Regions from separate parts of the Mesorhizobium huakuii genome, predicted to be linked through region 3. Evidence: riboswitches for the same ligand, from Rfam matches in the RefSeq annotation. Region 3 holds a riboswitch; each other region holds the start of a gene.
What was found. A riboswitch is a leader RNA that binds a small molecule or an ion and turns the genes downstream of it on or off. The one in region 3 is predicted to bind cobalamin.
Positions count from the first base shown of each region.

Region 1: another riboswitch for cobalamin. It lies ahead of HB778_RS00475 (DUF1636 family protein); the one in region 3 lies ahead of HB778_RS17155 (aromatic ring-hydroxylating oxygenase subunit alpha).
Region 2: another riboswitch for cobalamin. It lies ahead of HB778_RS26195 (DUF1636 family protein); the one in region 3 lies ahead of HB778_RS17155 (aromatic ring-hydroxylating oxygenase subunit alpha).
Region 4: another riboswitch for cobalamin. It lies ahead of HB778_RS00220 (CbtB domain-containing protein); the one in region 3 lies ahead of HB778_RS17155 (aromatic ring-hydroxylating oxygenase subunit alpha).

Region 1 covers NZ_CP050296.1:97,232-101,776, forward strand. The annotation lists gene HB778_RS00470 (winged helix-turn-helix domain-containing protein) at 301-1,500, shown strand; cobalamin riboswitch at 1,530-1,734, shown strand; gene HB778_RS00475 (DUF1636 family protein) at 1,775-2,203, shown strand; gene cobW (cobalamin biosynthesis protein CobW) at 2,206-3,243, shown strand; partial or broken gene HB778_RS00485 (cobaltochelatase subunit CobN) at 3,262-4,545, shown strand, end outside.
Region 2 covers NZ_CP050296.1:5,426,656-5,431,200, forward strand. The annotation lists gene HB778_RS26185 (ABC transporter permease) at 1-730, shown strand, start outside; gene HB778_RS26190 (substrate-binding domain-containing protein) at 800-1,789, shown strand; cobalamin riboswitch at 2,047-2,252, shown strand; gene HB778_RS26195 (DUF1636 family protein) at 2,275-2,742, shown strand; gene HB778_RS26200 (ABC transporter ATP-binding protein) at 2,739-3,527, shown strand; gene HB778_RS26205 (ABC transporter substrate-binding protein) at 3,576-4,523, shown strand; gene HB778_RS26210 (FecCD family ABC transporter permease) at 4,523-4,545, shown strand, end outside.
Region 3 covers NZ_CP050296.1:3,450,783-3,455,327, reverse strand. The annotation lists gene HB778_RS17180 (alpha-glucosidase family protein) at 1-129, shown strand, start outside; gene HB778_RS17175 (ABC transporter ATP-binding protein) at 159-1,271, shown strand; gene HB778_RS17170 (DUF680 domain-containing protein) at 1,339-1,578, opposite strand; gene HB778_RS17165 (DUF680 domain-containing protein) at 1,650-1,859, opposite strand; gene HB778_RS17160 (DUF680 domain-containing protein) at 1,933-2,130, opposite strand; cobalamin riboswitch at 2,622-2,822, shown strand; gene HB778_RS17155 (aromatic ring-hydroxylating oxygenase subunit alpha) at 2,938-4,185, shown strand; gene HB778_RS17150 (hybrid-cluster NAD(P)-dependent oxidoreductase) at 4,206-4,545, shown strand, end outside.
Region 4 covers NZ_CP050296.1:44,393-48,937, reverse strand. The annotation lists gene HB778_RS00230 (MFS transporter) at 1-503, shown strand, start outside; gene HB778_RS42700 (SRPBCC family protein) at 507-992, opposite strand; gene HB778_RS42695 (aromatic ring-hydroxylating oxygenase subunit alpha) at 992-1,675, opposite strand; cobalamin riboswitch at 1,807-2,004, shown strand; gene HB778_RS00220 (CbtB domain-containing protein) at 2,038-2,217, shown strand; gene HB778_RS00215 (CbtA family protein) at 2,233-3,036, shown strand; gene cobU (bifunctional adenosylcobinamide kinase/adenosylcobinamide-phosphate guanylyltransferase) at 3,029-3,544, shown strand; gene cobO (cob(I)yrinic acid a,c-diamide adenosyltransferase) at 3,546-4,160, shown strand; gene cbiB (adenosylcobinamide-phosphate synthase CbiB) at 4,487-4,545, opposite strand, start outside.

The DNA.
Region 1 (4,545 bases), 3.4 Mb from region 3:
TTACAGCACCGGACCTTAATGCGGAAGCGTGACAGATTAACCGCTGAACCGTTTTAAGGGGCCTATGCTGCAACGCGGCGAGGGTTAGCGCAGCACTTCCAGCGAAGCAAGTCAAACCTTGTTCAAAACGCCGACCTGGACGGCATATCCGAAGAAACTGGTCCGATCCGCTCCTGTTTGATTTCCTTCGCTTTTCACTCCACTTTTCTCTCTTGACAAGGTTGCCGCCAAAACCCTGCTAGCATGGGCCGGAATCACCCATCGGACTCTCGACCTGGACGCCCTTAGAGTGACAGCTGCATGAAGGAAAAGATCTCGCTTGCCACCGCCCGGCGCATAGCGCTCGCCGCCCAGGGGTTTCTCGATCCGCGCCCGAATGGCACGCCCGACCGCCGCCACTTCGCCCGCGTGCTCTCGCGCACGGGTCTGCTGCAGATCGATTCCGTCAGCGCGGTGGTGCGCGCGCATTATATGCCGCTCTATTCGCGGCTCGGCCCCTACCCGCTCGCTTTGCTCGACAATGCCGCCGTGACGCGCAAGCGCATTGTGTTCGAATACTGGGCGCACGAGGCCTCGTTCCTGCCGGTCGAGACCTATCCGCTGATGCGCTGGCGCATGCAGCGCGCCGAGCAGGGCGACGAGATGTATCTGGGGCTGGCCAAATGGGGCCGAGAGCATGCCGCCTATATAGAAGACATTTATCGCGAGGTCGTAGCGCGCGGTCCGATCGCCGCTTCGGCGCTCGAGGGCCAAAAGGGTTCAGGCGGCTGGTGGGGCTGGAGCCATGCCAAGCACGCCTTCGAATGGCTGTTCTGGGCCGGGCGCATCACCACGGCGCATCGCCGCGGCTTCGAGCGCTTCTATGATTTGCCCGAACGCGTGCTGCCGCAGGCGATCCTCGACCTGCCGGTGCCATCAGCCGAGGACGCGCATCGCGAATTGCTGCGCATTTCCGCCCGCGCCCATGGCGTGGCGACATCAAGCGATTTGCGCGACTATTTCCGCCTGTCGCCGGCCGACATGAAGGGGCGTTTGGAGGAACTGGTCGAGACTGGCGAACTGGTGCCGGTGCGGGTCGAAGGCTGGGACAAGCCGGCTTACCTCCATAAGGATGCCCGTTTGCCCCGCAAAATCGAGGCCCGCGCCTTGCTGGCGCCGTTCGACCCGGTCGTTTTCGAACGGTCGCGGTCGGAGCGGCTGTTCGATTTCCATTACCGCATCGAGATCTACACACCGGCCGAAAAGCGGCAGTACGGCTACTACGTCCTGCCGTTCCTGCTCGGCGACCGGATCGTGGCGCGCGTCGACCTCAAGGCAGACCGGCCAGCCAGCGTCCTGCGCGTCCATGCCGCCTACCCCGAGCCCAACGCACCGCCTGAAACCGCTGCGCAGCTCTTTGAGGAACTGAAGCAGATGCAGGGCTGGCTCGGCCTTGAACGCATGGAAGTGACGCCGGCCGGCGATCTGGGCCCGGCGCTGGCCGACATAGCCATGTCGTAGCCGCGCGTTGACACCACTGCCTGCAAAAGCCTAAATCCGGTTCAGACGGTCCCTTGCCCGCAACGGCAGGGGCTAAGAGGGAATGCGGTGCGGGATGAAAATCTCAAATCCGCGGCTGTCCCCGCAACTGTAAGCGAAGAGCCAAGGCCGAAAGCCACTGGGAGTTTCCCGGGAAGGCGGCACCCAAGGCGATGACCCGCGAGCCAGGAGACCTGCCGTCTGCGACAAAAGAATCCGATCGCCTGGCGGGTTTCCGGGCAAGGAGCCCGGCTTTTTGGACCAGAACAGCAGTTTTTCGGCTGGCAAAGCGGACAATTCGTCCGCCGACGGCGATGCCTTGGCCGGCATCACGGTCATCGTCTGCGCCTCCTGCCGTGACGAGACCGGCTCCGACGCCCATCCTCGCGCCGGCGAACTGCTGGCTGAAGACATGCGCCGTGCAGCGTCTGACGACCATATCCGCGTGCGCACGGTCGAATGCCTCGGCAATTGCAAGCGCCGCCTCAGTGCGGCGATCCTGCGCGACGGCTGCTGGAGCTATGTGTTCGGCGACCTGACCGCGACCAGCGGCGCCGACCTCGTCACCGGCGCAAAGCTCTTCGCCACCTCGACGGACGGCCTCATTCCATGGCGCGGCCGGCCTGATTCCCTCAAGCGCGGCCTCGTTGCCCGCATTCCACCTCTCGACCTGTTGAAGGATTGATCATGAGCGCTTCCGTCTCCCGCGTCCCCTGCACCGTCGTCACCGGCTTCCTCGGCGCCGGCAAGACGACGCTGGTCCGCCATCTCCTGGAAAACGCCGGCGGCAAGCGCATTGCCATCATCGTCAACGAGTTCGGCGACATCGGTATCGACGGCGAGATTTTGAAGGGCTGCGGCATCGACACCTGCCCGGAGGAAAACATCGTCGAACTGGCCAATGGCTGCATCTGCTGCACCGTCGCCGACGATTTCGTGCCGGCGCTCGATCAAATCCTGTCGCTGACGCCGAAAGTCGACCACATCCTGATCGAAACCTCAGGCCTCGCTCTGCCCAAGCCACTGGTCCAGGCTTTTCAGTGGCCGACGGTGAAGAGCCGCGTGACGGTCGACGGCGTCATCGCCGTGGTCGATGGTCCCGCACTTGCCGAAGGCCGCGTCGCCAACGATATGGACGCGCTGCAGGCGCAGCGCGCGCAGGATGACAGCCTCGACCATGACGACCCGGTCGAGGAAGTGTTCGAGGATCAGATCGCTTGCGCCGATTTGATCATCCTGTCGAAGAGCGACCTGATGGATGCCGCCGGCTCGGCCCGCGCCAACGCCATCATTGGCGAACATTCCGCCCGTGCCGTGAAGATCGTGCCGACAGCACACGGCAAGGTCGATCCTTCCGTACTGCTCGGACTCGGTCTCGCCGTCGAGGACGACATCGAAAACCGCAAATCCCATCATGACGGCGCCTTCGACCATGAGCATGACGACTTCGACACCTTCATCGTCGACATTGCCTCGATCGCCAATCCGGACGAGTTGGCAAAGCGCGTCGCCACCGCCGCCGAACAGGAAAACGTGTTGCGCGTGAAAGGCTTCGTCGAGGTCGGCGGCAAGCCGATGCGGCTCCTGCTGCAGGCCGTCGGCCCGCGCGTCAACCACTACTACGATCGCGCCTGGACCGCCGAGGACGACCGACGCTCGCGCCTCGTCGTGATCGGCCTGAAGGGGCTGAACCGCCCCGCGATCGAGCGTATACTCGCCGGCTGATTTCAGACACGGGCCGCGATGCATATCCTCACCACGACCTCCGCCTCGCTCGACGATCTCGCCGAGCCGGTCGATCTGCGGCAGACGCCGGCGGATATCGTGGCCTTGTCCTTCACCGACAGCGACCTCGCCGGCCTGGCGGCCGCGTGGAAGGCCAACGCCGGCCGGTTGCCCTCGATGAGGCTGGCCGCTCTGCGCGACCTGCGCCATCCCATGTCCGTCGACCTCTGGATCGACAGCGTCGCCCGCCATGCCAAGATCATCCTGGTGCGCATCCTCGGCGGCTACGACTGGTGGCGCTATGGCTGCGACCAGCTGGCCACGATCGCCCGCGAACGCGGCATAAAGCTCGCGCTGCTGCCAGGTGAGAGCCATGACGAGGACCTCAGGCTGATCGAAGCCTCGACGCTGCCGCGCCAGGAATTGGATAGCCTGCTCGGCTATTTCCGCGAGGGCGGTCTGGCGAATATGAATGCGCTGGTGCAGAGGCTGGCCAGTTTGGCTGGACGGGATACTGCCGTTGTGGAGCCGGTGGCAGTGCCAAAGGCCGGCTACTACGAGCCAAGCCGCGGCGTCGTCCCCCTCCCCCTCGAGGGGAGGGTCCGGCCGCAGGCCGGGGGTGGGGTCCTCTCCGAAACGCGCCGACTCAAAGAAACGCCACACCCGGTCGTACCGACCCCACCCGGCCCTGCGGGCCACCCTCCCCTCGAGGGGGAGGGAAACGCCGCTCCCGTCATTCCCATCCTGTTCTACCGCTCGATGCTGCTCGCCGCCGATGTCGCACCGATCGACGCCCTTTTTGAAACACTGCGCCAGCGCGGCATGCTCCCGGTCCCCATCTTCGTCTCCAGCCTGAAAGACCCGATCTCCCTCGCCTTCGTCGAAACTGCACTGGCCGCACTTAAACCCGCCGCCATCATCACCGCGACCGCCTTCGCCTCCGGTGCTGAGCCCGGCGTCGAAACCCTGTTCGACCGCGCCGGCGTGCCGGTCTTCCAGGTCATCGTCGCCACCACCCGCCGCGACGTCTGGGAAAACAACCAGCGCGGCCTGGCGCCCGCCGACCTTGCCATGCATGTCGTGCTGCCCGAGTTGGACGGCCGCATCCTCGCTGGCGCCATTTCCTTCAAGGGCGAAAGCGATGTCGATCCGGCACTTGGCCACCGTGCTTTCGCCAACCGGCCGGAACCGGATCGCGTGGCGCAGGTGGCGGACCGTGTGGAGGCGTTCATCAAACTGCAGGAGACTCCGCGCGCAGAGCGCAAGCTGGCTATCCTGATCCCGGATTACCCAAGTGCGCCT
Region 2 (4,545 bases), 2.0 Mb from region 3:
CTCGGGCGGTTTCGGGCTCATTCCCACCATCCTCGCGGTGCTCGTCATGGGCATCGTCTTTGGCGCGATCCAGGGCACCATCTCCACCCGGTTCCGGCTGGAGCCGTTCATCGTCACGCTCGCCGGCCTGCAGGCGGCGCGCGGCCTGGCGCTGGTCGTGTCGGGCAACCAATACATCAACATTTCCTATGGCGACGGGCCGGGCCTGGCACCGCCGGTGTTTGCGATCCTCGGCGAGCGGCTGTTCAACAACACCGTGCCGGTCGCCACCATCGTCTTCATCGTCTTTGCCGCGATCGCGACGATCGTGCTCAACACCACGCGCTTCGGCCGCTATGTCTTTGCCGTCGGCGGCAATGAGCGCGCGGCGCGCATTTCCGGCGTGCCTGTCTCGATGGTGAAGATCTCGGTCTATGCCATCACCGGCTTTGCCGCCGCTCTTGCCGGCATCGTGCATGCCGGCCAGTTCAATTTCGGCAGCGCCAATGACGGCATGGGCTACGAACTCACCGCGATCGCCGCCGTGGTCATCGGTGGCACCAGCCTGTTCGGCGGCGCCGGCTCGATGGTGGGCACCGTCGCCGGCACCATCATGCTGGGCGCGCTCGCCAATATCCTGCAGCTCAACAACATCACGCCCGCCATGCAGTTGCTCGCGACCGCCGCGATCATCGTGCTGGCCGCAGTGCTTCAATCCCTCGTTCGCCGCCGCGAGGGTTTGGGTCGTTAGGAGGAAAGCGGCAGCAAGTTGAAGTCAAACCAAGGTCTGGCCCCCGGCCCGACGAGGAGGAGAGTGAGTATGAAAACCATAAGACAAGGAACGAGGCGCGCGCTTCACGCCATGCTTCTGGCAGGCGCTGGCCTGTGCATTGCGGGAGCCGCCCAGGCTGCCGAACCGTTGGTCAAGGCCTGCGCCAAGGACGGCCAGTTCATCATCGGCTTTTCGCAGGCGAACAATGCCGAGCCCTACCGCCAGCATGTCAATGACGAGCTGACGGCGGCGGCCAAGGAAGTACCGGGCTTTACGCTGCAGATCGCCGACGGCGCCGGCAACGTCAACACGCAGACCTCGCAGGTCGACAACTTCATCACCCAGAAAGTCGATCTGCTGCTGATCTCGCCCTTCGAGGCGGCACCGCTGACGCCGGCAGTGAAGCGCGCCATGGATGCCGGCATCCCTGTCATCGAGCTCGACCGCAAGACGGTCGGCGATCCCGGCAAGGACTACACTGCCTTCATCGGCGGCGACAATTACAAGATCGCGCTCGAAGCCGGAAAATACACCGCCAAGACCTTGCTGCCGGACGGCGGCGAGGCGGCGGTGCTGGAAGGCTTGCCGAGCTCGACGCCGGCAGTGGAGCGGCTGAACGGCTTCAAGGACGGCGTCAAGGAGAATGCCAAGATCCAGGTCGTGGCCGAGCAGGCCGCCGACTGGGTGCCGGACAAAGCCCAGACCGCCTTCTCGGCCATGCTCCAGGCGCATCCCGATATCAAGGTGCTCTACGCCTCGAACGACATGATGGCGGCCGGCGCGTTGCTTGCCGCCAAGGGCGCAGGCAAGCAGGTCAAGATCATCGGTACCGACGGCTTGCCAGGCCCGGCAGGCGGCATCGAGGCGGTGGCCAAGGGCGACTGGGCGGCGACCTTCACCTATCCGACGGGCGCCAAGGAAGCGATCGAGATGTCGAAGAAGATCCTGCTCGATTGCGCTACTTCGGTGGATACGACGGTCACCGTCGACACGACCGCGATCACGCCGGAGAACGCCAAGCAGCTGGCGGGGAAGTAAGCCCGTCTGCCTGTAGACCATCCGATCCAGGGCGGGTTCACGCGAACCCGCCCTGTCTACGTTCGCAACCTTCTCCGGCACTCGAAGGGTGGTGGCAAGGGATTGACAGCGGCAGAGGATATGTCTTTAACAGTTCTGTTATTACATAACAGACGGAGATGTTGTATGCGCCTTCTCTGACGAGGTCGCAGGCTGCTGGTGCCACGATGGTGACAGGACCAGTCGAAAAGAATCGTTGCGATGCGTCCGGGGCAAAACTACGATTGCCCGGTGATGGTCCCCGCGCCGAAAGGCAAGGGGTGAAAAGGGAACACGGTGAGACCCTCAAAGGTCGAGACCGTGGCTGCCCCCGCAACTGTAAGCGGTGAGCAAGATCCGAAATGCCACTGGCCGGCAAGGCTGGGAAGGCAGGATTGCGCCGAGACCCGCGAGCCAGGAGACCTGCCATCACTGAGTTGACCGGACGGGGTGTGCCGGGAGGAAACGTGGACGTCGGTCTTGTCGGCCGGCTCGCCAACATCCTTCCGTCGCCAGTTTTGGAAAGTGACGGAAAGTTGGACGGCTCCATCGATCATCGCATCATCGTGTGCACGCTTTGCCGTGACGTCCCGACCGGCATCAGGTCGGGCGAAAGCCTGTGCGCCGATTTGCGCTCCCGGCTCTCGGCCCATCATCAGCCCGCCGTGGCGCATGGCTTCACGATCGAAGGCGTCGAGTGCATGGCGGGCTGCGCGCGGCCGCTGACGGTGGCCTTCCAGGCGCCGGGCAAGGCTTCCTATCTTTTCGGCTCCATCGACGCCGAGGCCGACGCCGGTGATCTCGTGCGATTTGCAAGGCTATACGCCTCGCTCGCTGACGGCTGGTGCAATTCCGGACAACGTCCGCCGCGACTGGCGGGCAAGACGCTGGCCCGTATCCCCGGGCCGGGCAAGTTTGCGGGCAACAGCCGATGACGATGCCGCTTCTCGAAGCCCGCGACCTCTGCGCGACGGCGAACGGCCGGGATCTGGTCCATGCGGTCAGCCTGTCGGTGGCATCAGGCGATCGTCTCGCCATCATCGGCCCCAATGGCGCCGGCAAGACCACGCTGCTGCGCATGCTGTCGGGCATGCTCCGGCCAAGTGCGGGCGAGGTGAAGCTTGGCGGACGCCGTCTGGACAGGATCTCGACCGCCGAACGGGCCCTGCACATCGCCGTCGTCGGCCAGACCGACCAGCCCGATCCGCGGCTTGCGGTGATCGACTATGTCGAGCTTGGCCGCGTTCCGCATGCCGGATTGAGGTGCAGGAGCGAGGAACGCGACATCGTCGTCGACGCGCTTCGCCGGACCGGCCTGTTGCCGCTGCTTGGCCGCGCCATCGGCTCGCTGTCAGGCGGCGAACGCCAGCGTGCCCAGCTGGCGCGCGCCATCGCACAGCAACCGAAAGTGCTGTTCCTCGACGAGCCAACCAACCATCTCGACCCGCGCGCCCGTGGCGAGCTGCTCGAACTCGTGGCCGGCTTCGGCATGACGGTGATCGCGGTGCTGCACGATCTGGCTCTGGTGGCGCCGTTCGCCACCAGGGTCGCGGTGATGAACGAAGCCCGGCTGCATGCGCTGGCCGCGCCGCGCAAGGCGCTGACCCAGAAACTGATCCGCGAGATTTTCGGCGTCGACGTGTTTCGCCTGCGCCATCCGACCGAGGACCGCGAACTGACGGTGTTCGATGTTCCGAACCGCGCCGCACCCCCTTCCTGATCGAAACCCATCCGTCATTCGACACTGTTCAACCAAGGAGCAAAATCCGTGAAACGTCTCGCTCTGTCGCTTGTCTTCTCGCTGCTGGCCTCAACAGCCTTCGCCTTCCCCGTCACCGTCGATAGCTGCGGCAAACCGCTGACCTTCGATGCGCCGCCCAAGCGCGCCGTCATCCATGATCTCAACATGGCCGAGATGGCCTTCGCGCTGAAGCTGCAGCCGTCAATTGTCGGCCTGACCGGCATCACCGGATGGTACAAGGTCGGCGCCGAATTCAAGGCCGAACAGGGCTCCATCCCGGAACTGGCGCCCAAATACCCGACGCTCGAAAACCTCGTCGCAGTCGAACCCGATTTCTTCTTCGCCGGCTGGTACTATGGCATGAAGCCGGGCGGTGACGTGACGCCCGACACGCTAGCCCCGCACGGCATCAAGACGCTGGTGCTGACCGAGAGCTGCGTCCATCTCGACAAGAACCGCCCCGCCGCCTCGATGGACCTGCTCTATGGCGACGTCGAAAAGCTCGCCAAGATTTTTGGCAAGGAGGCGGACGCGGAAAAGCTTGTCTCCGGCTGGAAGGCGCAATTGGCTGACATCACCGCCAAGGTCGGCAGCGCCAAGGGGACGCGGGTGTTCCTCTATGATTCCGGTGAGGACAAGCCGTTCACCGCCGGAAAATTCGCCATCCCCAGCGCCATGATCACGGCAGCCGGCGGCGACAACATCATGGCCGACATGGACACCAGCTGGGGCAATACGGACTGGGAAACCGTGGCGTCGCGCAATCCGCAATTCCTCATCCTGCTCGATTACCAGGACGGCGGCGGCTACAAGAAATTGCTTGAGCTCCTGAAGGCGCATCCGGCAATGAAGGAAACGGACGCGGTCAAGAACGAGCGCTTTGTGGCGCTGCGCTATGCCGAACTGACAACTGGACCGGCGAACATCGAGGCGATCGCCAAGATCGCCAAGGCGATGCATCCGGAAGCGTTCTGATGCTTCTTGCCCCTGGGCATAA
Region 3 (4,545 bases):
AAGCCGGCCAAGGTTGACCTTGGCAACCGATCCCTGCAACCTTTGCCGGGACACGGGTTTTCCGGGCAGGCAAGCACCGGTTCGGTCGAGCTCGGCGGTTACGGCGCCTGGTTCGGACGGATCGACTGAGTTTTTGAGACATCACTGGGAGGAAACCAATGGCCGATGTCAATCTGAGACAAGTGAAGAAATCCTACGGCAACCTGCACATTCTCCACGGCATCGACCTCGATATCAAATCGGGCGAGTTCATCGTCTTCGTCGGCCCGTCGGGCTGCGGCAAGTCGACCTTGCTGCGGTCGATCGCCGGGCTCGAGGAAATCACCTCCGGCGAACTCAAGATCGCCGGTGAGGTCGTCAACGACGTGCCGCCGTCCAAGCGCGGCATCGCCATGGTGTTCCAGTCCTATGCGCTCTATCCGCACATGACGGTCTACGACAACATGGCGTTCTCGATGAAGATCGGCAAGGAGAACAAGGCCGAGATCGACCGGCGTGTGCGCCAGGCGGCGGAAATCCTGCAATTGACCAAATATCTCGACCGGCTGCCCAAGGCGATGTCGGGCGGGCAGCGCCAGCGCGTCGCCATCGGCCGCGCCATCGTGCGCAATCCGAAAGTGTTCCTGTTCGACGAGCCGCTGTCGAACCTTGACGCCGCCCTGCGCGTTGCCACCCGCATCGAGATCGCCAAGCTGAAGGAATCGATGCCCGCCACGACCATGATCTACGTCACCCACGACCAGGTCGAGGCAATGACTCTGGCCGACCGCATCGTGGTGCTTAAGGACGGCCATATCGAACAGGTCGGCACGCCGATGGACCTCTACAAGAAGCCCGGCAATCTGTTCGTTGCCCAGTTCATCGGCTCGCCGGCCATGAACATCCTGCCGGCGACCATCGACAAGACCGGAAACCCGACTGTCGTCAGCCATGTCGGCGGGCGCAAGGCGACCGTGCCGATCTCGACGCCAGCCTCGGCGAAGGGTGCGGCGGTAAGCTTCGGCGTGCGGCCGGAAGACCTCATGGTCGCCACCGGCGCGGACTATCTGTTCGAGGGAACGGTCGACTATGTCGAGCAGCTCGGCGAGGTCCAGCTGGTCTATGTCGACATCGGCCGTGCCGACCTGCCGCTGGTGACCAAGCTGCCCGGCAATGTCGAGGTCAAGCGCGGTTCGACATTGCGGCTGAGCGCCAATGCCGAGGACCTGCATATCTTCGATGCGGACGGACATTCCTTCGCGCTGCAAAAGCCGGAAGCAAAGGCGGCCTGAGGCTTCGGATCGAAAAAAGAGCGGCGGGCCAGGCCCGCCGCTCTTTTTGGAAAATTAGCTTCGGCTGTTAGTGGTTGCCGAAGAGGTTCCGGTCGCTGCCCTGAGGCGCGGACTTCTGCGCGTCGCCCGACGAATTGAGCAGCTTGTAGACGGGCGAGCCGTTGCCGCGGATCGAAGCCGTACGCGAGTTGTCAACCGAGGTCGCCGCAGGCTGGTTGGCGGCATTGGAGCCATAATTGTCACTGCCGGCGAAGGCACTGCCGGAGATGGCCAGAACGGCGGCGGCGGCAAGGATGATCTTCTTCATTTCAAGTCTCCTGAATTTCTGGATTTCGCCGGGACAGCGGGTATGCCCGCCGTCCCGCTGCGAACCGGTTGTTAGTTGTTGCCGAAAAGGTTGCGGTCAGCGCCCTGCTGAGCAGGCGCCTGAGTGGCCGGAGCCGACTTCTTGATCGAAGCGGTGTACGAACTGTCGTTCGAAGCAGCGGCAGCCTGGTTGGCGCCGGTGGAGCCATAGTTGTCGCTGCCGGCGAAAGCGCTGCCGGAGATGGCCAGAACGGCGGCGGCAGCAATGATGAACTTGTTCATGTTAGGTCTCCTGAATTTCTTGAGGTCGGCCGGAGCGGCGGGCGAAAAACCCGCCATTGGCCGGGATCGGCTGTTAGTTGTTGCCGAAGAGGTTGCGGTCAGCACCCTGAACAGGCGCCTGAGCAGCCGGTTCCGACTTCTTGGTCGAAGCGGTGTGCTGGCTGTCGACAGCCGCGGCTGCAGCGGCATTCGAACCATAGTGGTCGCTACCAGCGAAGGCGCTGCCGGAAATGGCCAGAAGGGCAGCGGCAGTGAGAACAATCTTTTTCATTTTGGGCACTCCAGTATTTTTCTGTCCGTCTAGCGGCGTGTCTTGGGATTAAAATCGCGTCGTTCGGACAGCCCCGATGTGGGAAAGCCAGCCAGCCGTTTCCAATCACGAAGTTGTTCCGTGTGGACCAAGAATCCACCACTTGAAATTGTGCCAAGGCCTTCCTGGCCATATATTTTTGTTTTTGATATCAAACTGTTAGGCAAACCAGCGCTGCGATCACCAACTGTATCGGAGCCTCAGCGTTCACACCGTCCTGCACGCACCGTCAACAGAAACGAACCGTTCGGTTCGATTTTAGAATCTGCTAATAGTTACTTTTCGATACCGTTAACCTTTTTAGCGCCCGTTCCGGGTCGATTCTGACAGCAGGTACAGCCGTGACCGCGACGATTTTCGTGACTGCCGCCTTGACCCGATCGTTTCGCATGCGTGTCGCGCCACATGGATGCGATGTCGCTTTCATGCCGATGTCGCATCCGCTGTCGTGATTAGATCAGGCCATCTCAGGTGCCGCTTCGTGACGACGGGGCGGAGAATTGGGAAGCCGGTCAAAGTCCGGCGCTGCCCCCGCAACGGTGGTGGAGTTCAAGTCGCAACGGGAGACCACTGGGCGAAAGCCTGGGAAGGTGTCGCGACCGTCCGCAAGGACACTCCAGAGCCCGGAAACCAGCCCGAGATAGTTGAACTCGACTGATCGCGGTGGGCGGTCAAGAGGCGGATGCTGCATATCCGGCGCGAGCCGGCGTGCGGTCGATCCTTCCTCAATCACCACCATAGTCAGTCCTTGAACGAAGAGGACAGGACATGGATGCGCGCAACGATATGCTGAGGCTCTTGAACAGCCGCAGAGAGGGTTTCTCACTCGAGCAGCCCTTCTACACGGATCCCGATTTCTTCAAGCTCGACATGGAGCTGATCTGGTATCGCGACTGGCTGTTCATCGGCCATGATTGCGAACTGCCGAAGCCCGGCAGTTTCATCACCGTGCAGATCGGCGACTATCCGGTCGTGCTGGTGCGCGATCAGCAGGGCAAGATCAATGCCTTCCACAATTCCTGCCGCCATCGCGGCAGCCGCGTCTGCAACACCGACAAGGGTATGGCCGCCAAGCTGGTCTGTCCCTATCACCAGTGGACCTATGAGCTGGACGGAAGGTTACTGTTTGCCCGCCAGATGGCAGATGGTTTCGACAAGAGCCAGTTCGGCCTGAAGCCGGTCGCCTGCGAAAGCGTGGCCGGCTACATCTTCATCTGCCTGGCCAAGGAGGCGGCGGACTTCGCGCCGATGCGGGCGATGATCGAACCCTATCTCAAGCCGCACCGCTTGAGCGAAGCAAAGATCGCCTTCGAGAGCACGATCGTCGAGAAGGGCAACTGGAAGCTCGTCTGGGAAAACAACCGCGAGTGCTACCATTGCGCCGGCAATCACCCGGAACTGTGCAAGACCTTCCCGGAAGCCCCGACGGTGACCGGCGTGCAAGGCGCCGACAGCGATCCGGAGATGCTGGCGCACTGGGCCAAATGCGAGGCGGCCGGCCTGCCGAGCAAGTTCCGCATCGACCCGGCCGGGCAATTCCGCGCCACAAGGGCGCCGCTGCTGCGCGACGCGGTCAGCTACACGATGACCGGCAAGCGGGCGGTGAAGAAGAACCTCTCCGACAGCGTGTCGGCCGACCGCATCGGTACGTTGATGCACTATCACTACCCGACGACCTGGAACCATATCCTCATCGACCATGCCGTCACCTTCCGCGTGCTGCCGATCAGCGCGACGGAAACGGCGGTGACGACCAAATGGCTGGTCCACAAGGATGCGGTCGAAGGTGTCGACTACGATCTTGCCGAGCTCACCCATGTCTGGACCGAGACCAACGACCAGGATCGCCGCATCGTCGAGGAGAACGCCTTCGGCATCCTGTCGCCGGCCTATGAGCCCGGCCCCTATTCCGAGTTGCACGAGGGCGGCGTGATCCAGTTTGTCGACTGGTATGCGCGCTTCATCGGCCCGCGCCTTGCCGACGACGGCAGGCCGGCGCTGCGCAGCGTTGCTTGAGAGGTTGAGGGATGAATGCGATGACGGATCTTGGCCTCTATCGCCATCTCGACCAGATGGCGCCCTGGAACGACAGGCTGCAGGTGCTGGAAGTGATCGGCGTCAGCGACGAAGCGCCTGACGTCAAGACCTTCACCTTCCGCTCCGACAACCAGACCTGGTTCCGCTACAAGCCGGGCCAGTTCGTGACGCTGGAACTGCCGACGCCGGACGGGCCGCTGATGCGCACCTATACGCTGTCGTCGTCACCGTCGCGGCCGTTCTCGATCGCGGTGACGGTGAAGGCGCAGGCCGGCAGCATCGGCACGCGCTGGATGTTCGATCACCTGAAGCCCGGTTCGCACGTCAAGGCCTATGGGC
Region 4 (4,545 bases), 3.4 Mb from region 3:
GTTTCTGGACGACGTTCTTCGTCTATGGGCCGCTGTTCATGGTGATCACCGGCGAGGGCAAGCTGGCCGGCGGTCTTCTGGTTTCGGCCGGCAACGCGCTGTTGTTCATGGCGATCTTCTGGGGCAAGGCCGGACAACGCTTTGGCGGCCGGCGCACCATGACATTTGCCTATTTCGCCATGTCGGCAATGCTTCTGGCGGCGGGTGCTGTCGGGGAGAGCGTGCCGCTGCTCACCGGCACTTTCCTGCTGTGTGGCGCCTTCTTCACCATCGCGCTCGATGCGCTGGGTTCGACCGCCTTCATGCGCTCGGTGCGCTCCTATGAGCGGGCGCAGATGGCGGCAGTCTACCGCACCTATCTCGACTTTTCCGAGCTGACGCCGCCGCTGGTCTATTCGGTGGTGCTGGCCTTCTTTGGACTGGGCTCGGTGTTCGTCACGCTCGGGCTGCTGGCGGCGGTTTGCGGGTTTGTCACGTGGCGCTACCTGCCGAAGTCCCTGTGAGGATCAGGCAGAAAGCGCCGCGTGCTGCTCGCGCACCCAGTTGTGGAAGCGGTGCAAGTCGTACTCTTCGGGCATCAGCACGCCGGCGGTGTGACGCATCGAACGCAGGCCCCTCTGGTTGACCTCGCAGATCGCCGCATCCTCTTCCAGCACCTGCGTGCCAAAGGCGACGATGTTGTCGATGTCGGTCGTGGCCAGGGCCTCGGGGGTAAACAGCCATTCGGCGACAAGTTCGGTTTGCTCCGGGCCGAGCGGCACAAGGCGCACGGTCCTGACATAGTCGACATGACCGACGATGAACATCGAGGGCAGGCTGGTGGCGTAGGTCTGGCCGGCGGCGCGTTCGGCTGGCGTCAGGCCTGAGAAGACCGGCCCATGCGTCTTGCCGTCGCGCGACCAGGTCTCGGCCCCGGCGCGCAGGCCGCCGGAAAATTCCGGCGCGTCATTGTCGGCATGGCGCGTCCATTCGGGGTCATCGTGCCGGCTCATCAGGCGCGGCCGTAGATCGGCACCAGCCGTGACAGGTCCTTGTGCACGCCCGGACAGTGCAGGCACTCGTTGAAGTTTTCCCAAAAAATCTTCCAGTTGCAGTGCATCACCTTGCGCAGCACATGGCCTGAGACCAGCGTTTCCAGCGGCCAGTTGCCGAGATTGCCGGAGGCCGGGTCGAAGGAGGCCTGCGCGGAGCCCGCCGCATCCTCCTGCAGATTGATGAAGACGAAACCACGCCACACCGAGAGCGCGACGCGGTAGAGCGGATGGTCGGCCTTGTCGAAACCATCAGGCAACGATTTCGACGGCACGCGCACGAGGTCGCCGCGCAGCGAATAGGACCAGGCGTGGTAGGGGCACGTGATCAGCCGCGCCTTCAGCCGGCCCTCGCTCTCCTGGCAAAGCTGCGAGCCGCGATGCCGGCAGGTGTTGTGGAAGGCGCGCAGCGCGCCGGTGTCGTCGCGCAGCACGATGATGTCCTGCGTGCCGATGCGGAATCGGCGGAAGGCAAGCGGCTGGGCGAGATCGGCCTCGCGGCAGACGAGCAGCCAGTTTTTGTACCAGATGGCATCGAGATCCCGCTGATAGGCTGCTTCATCCCAATAGGCCGATGAAGGCAGCGTCGGTTCGGCCTGGGTCAGGCCGTTGTAGGGGGCGCGCTCGCTGGCAATGGGCTGCATGGCTGGCTTCCAGTGAAGATGCCAGCCGACACCCGGCCAGGAGAATTGTCAATTGTCGCGCCTCGCGACGGCATGGCGCAATCGCGCTGTTTGCCGGCGGAATTTGGTTTGCCGCGTGTCGTGATTTTCCCTATAGTCATGCAGTCGTCGGTTCCGTTTTGGAGCCAAGAGGGAATGCGGTGCGGGCGAAATTCTTGCCCAATGCCGTGGCTGCCCCCGCAACTGTGTGCGGTAGTCCTCTCCATATGCCACTGAAGATTCGTCTTCGGGAAGGTGGAGAAGGGCGCTGATCCGCGAGCCAGGAGACCTGCCGACGACGGCAAAACTGACAGGCCCTCGGGTGGAGGGTGAAAGGACAAGATATGAATACCGCTTCCGTCTCCCTCGGCGCCTCCGTCTCCTCGCAGTCGCGCTTCATGCAGCTGGCGCTCGCCGCGCTGCTCGGCATTTTCGTGATGGGCTTTGTCGGCTTTTCGCATATCGATGCGGTCCACAATGCGGCTCACGACTATCGCCATTCGATGGCGTTTCCCTGCCACTGACCAGGATCTGACATCATGAACCTGTTTCGCAACGTCGTGTTCATCGCGGCGATCGCAGGGCTCGTGGCCGGCGTCATCCTCGCCTGCATGCAGGCCTATGCCACTGTGCCGCTGATCCTGAAGGCGGAAGTCTACGAACAGGCCGGCGGCGGCCATAAGCACGACCATGCCGCGGCCCCGGCCGCGGCGGATACCACTGCCATGAGTACGGCCGCCCCGGCGGGGAATGCCATGAGCACTGCGGCGCCGGCCCCGGCTGAAGTGACTGCTCCGGCGAAAGACGAGGGTTGGGCGCCGGCAGACGGTTTCGAGCGTTTCGCCTTCAGCGTGCTTGCCAATATCGTCACCGGCATCGGCTTCGCGCTGATCCTGGTCGCGGTTTCGGAATTCGCCGGCGGCATCGGCAATTGGCGCCAGGGCGTATTCTGGGGCCTGGCCGGCTTTGCCGTGTTCACGCTGGCGCCTGGTCTCGGCCTACCGCCGGAACTGCCGGCCATGCCGGCGGCCGATCTCTTGCCGCGCCAGATCTGGTGGTGGGCAACGGTGGCGGCAACCGCGGCTGGTCTCGGCCTGATCGCGTTCCGCAAGTCACTGCCGCTCGCCATCCTTGCCGTGGCGCTGATCGTTGCCCCGCACATCGTCGGCGCGCCACAGCCCGACAGCTTCGAGACGGCGATTCCGGAAGGGTTGCATCACCAGTTCGTGGTGGCGGTGACGGTGACCAACCTGGTGTTCTGGCTGGTGCTCGGCGCCGTCGTCGGCGTGGTGCGCGGACGCTTCACCGGCACCGCGACCAGCCTGCGCGACAGCTTTGCCTGATCGCAACAAGCTGACGTTCATCATCGGCGGCGCGCGCTCCGGCAAGAGCGCGCATGCCGAAACCCTGGCGACGGCGTTGCCGTCACCATGGGCCTATATCGCCACGGCTGAGGCCTACGACAGCGAAATGCGCGAGCGCATCGCGCTGCACCGCTCGCGGCGCGGCGAGGGCTGGATGACTATCGACGCACCGCTCGATCTCGCCGGCGCGCTCGAGGCCTTGCCCGACAACCAGCCGGTGCTGGTCGACTGCCTGACACTGTGGCTGACCAATCACATGCTGGCCGATCACGACGTTGGAGCCGAATGCCGGCGGCTGGCGGATGTGCTGTCACGGCCACGCGGGCCCTGGTTCGTGGTGTCCAACGAAGTCGGGCAAGGCATCGTGCCGGACAATGCCTTGGCGCGCCGTTTTCGCGATGATGCCGGAAGGCTCAACCAGCAGGTCGCGGCGATTGCCGATACGGTGCTGCTGATGGTGGCGGGGCTGCCGCTCAAGGTGAAATGACATGACCGACATCGACAATAAGGACGAGGAGCGCCACCGCGCCAAGATGGCCAAGCGCAAGGCGGTGCAGGACGCCGAGGTGGCCAGCAAGACGGTCGAGAAGGGGCTGCTCATTGTCAACACCGGCCCGGGTAAGGGCAAGACCACGGCCGCCTTCGGCCTGGCGCTCAGAATGCTCGGCTATGGCAAGCGCGTCGGCGTCGTCCAGTTCATCAAGGGCAAGTGGCACACCGGCGAGAAGGATGCGTTTGCTGCCTTCGGCGACCGCGTCGTCTGGCATGCAATGGGCGAGGGTTTTACCTGGGAGACGCAGGATCTGAAGCGCGACATCGCGGCGGCCGAGGCTGCCTGGGCCAAGGCGCTGGAGTTGATCGCCGATCCGTCGATCAGCCTAGTCGTGCTCGACGAGCTCAACATCGCGCTGCGCTACGACTATCTCGATCTCGAAAAGGTGGTTGCGGCGCTGAAAGCGCGGCGCGAAGGCCTGCATGTCGTCGTCACCGGCCGCAACGCCAAGCCGGCGCTGGTCGAGGCCGCTGATCTGGTCACCGAGATGGGCGTGACCAAGCACCATTTTTCGGCGGGCGTGAAAGCGCAGCAGGGGATCGAGTTTTGAGATCTGTTGTCCCCTTTGTGGGTAAGCGTTCAAGTCAGGTCGCCAAACGCTCCCAGCGGGGCTCCCTTCCTTTCCCTCCGGAGGGGGAAGGTGGCGCTGCGAAGCAGCGACGGATTGGGGGAAGGCGGTTATCGAACGCGCGGTCTCAGACAGGCAAGCGCGACCCGGCGGGTGCGAAAACGCGACTGCCGAGCTGGTCGACCCCCACTCCGTCTCGGCTTCGCCGAGCCACCTCTCCCCCGATCGACGGGGGAGAGGAAAGGCGCGAACCTGTTGTAGCCCGGCTCCCATCCTCCCCTTCGAGAGCGAACTCACGAGGGGTGAGGTTAGGCCAGAATAACGACGACCGAGACCACCGCGAACAGCACGATAAGCAGATAATCGG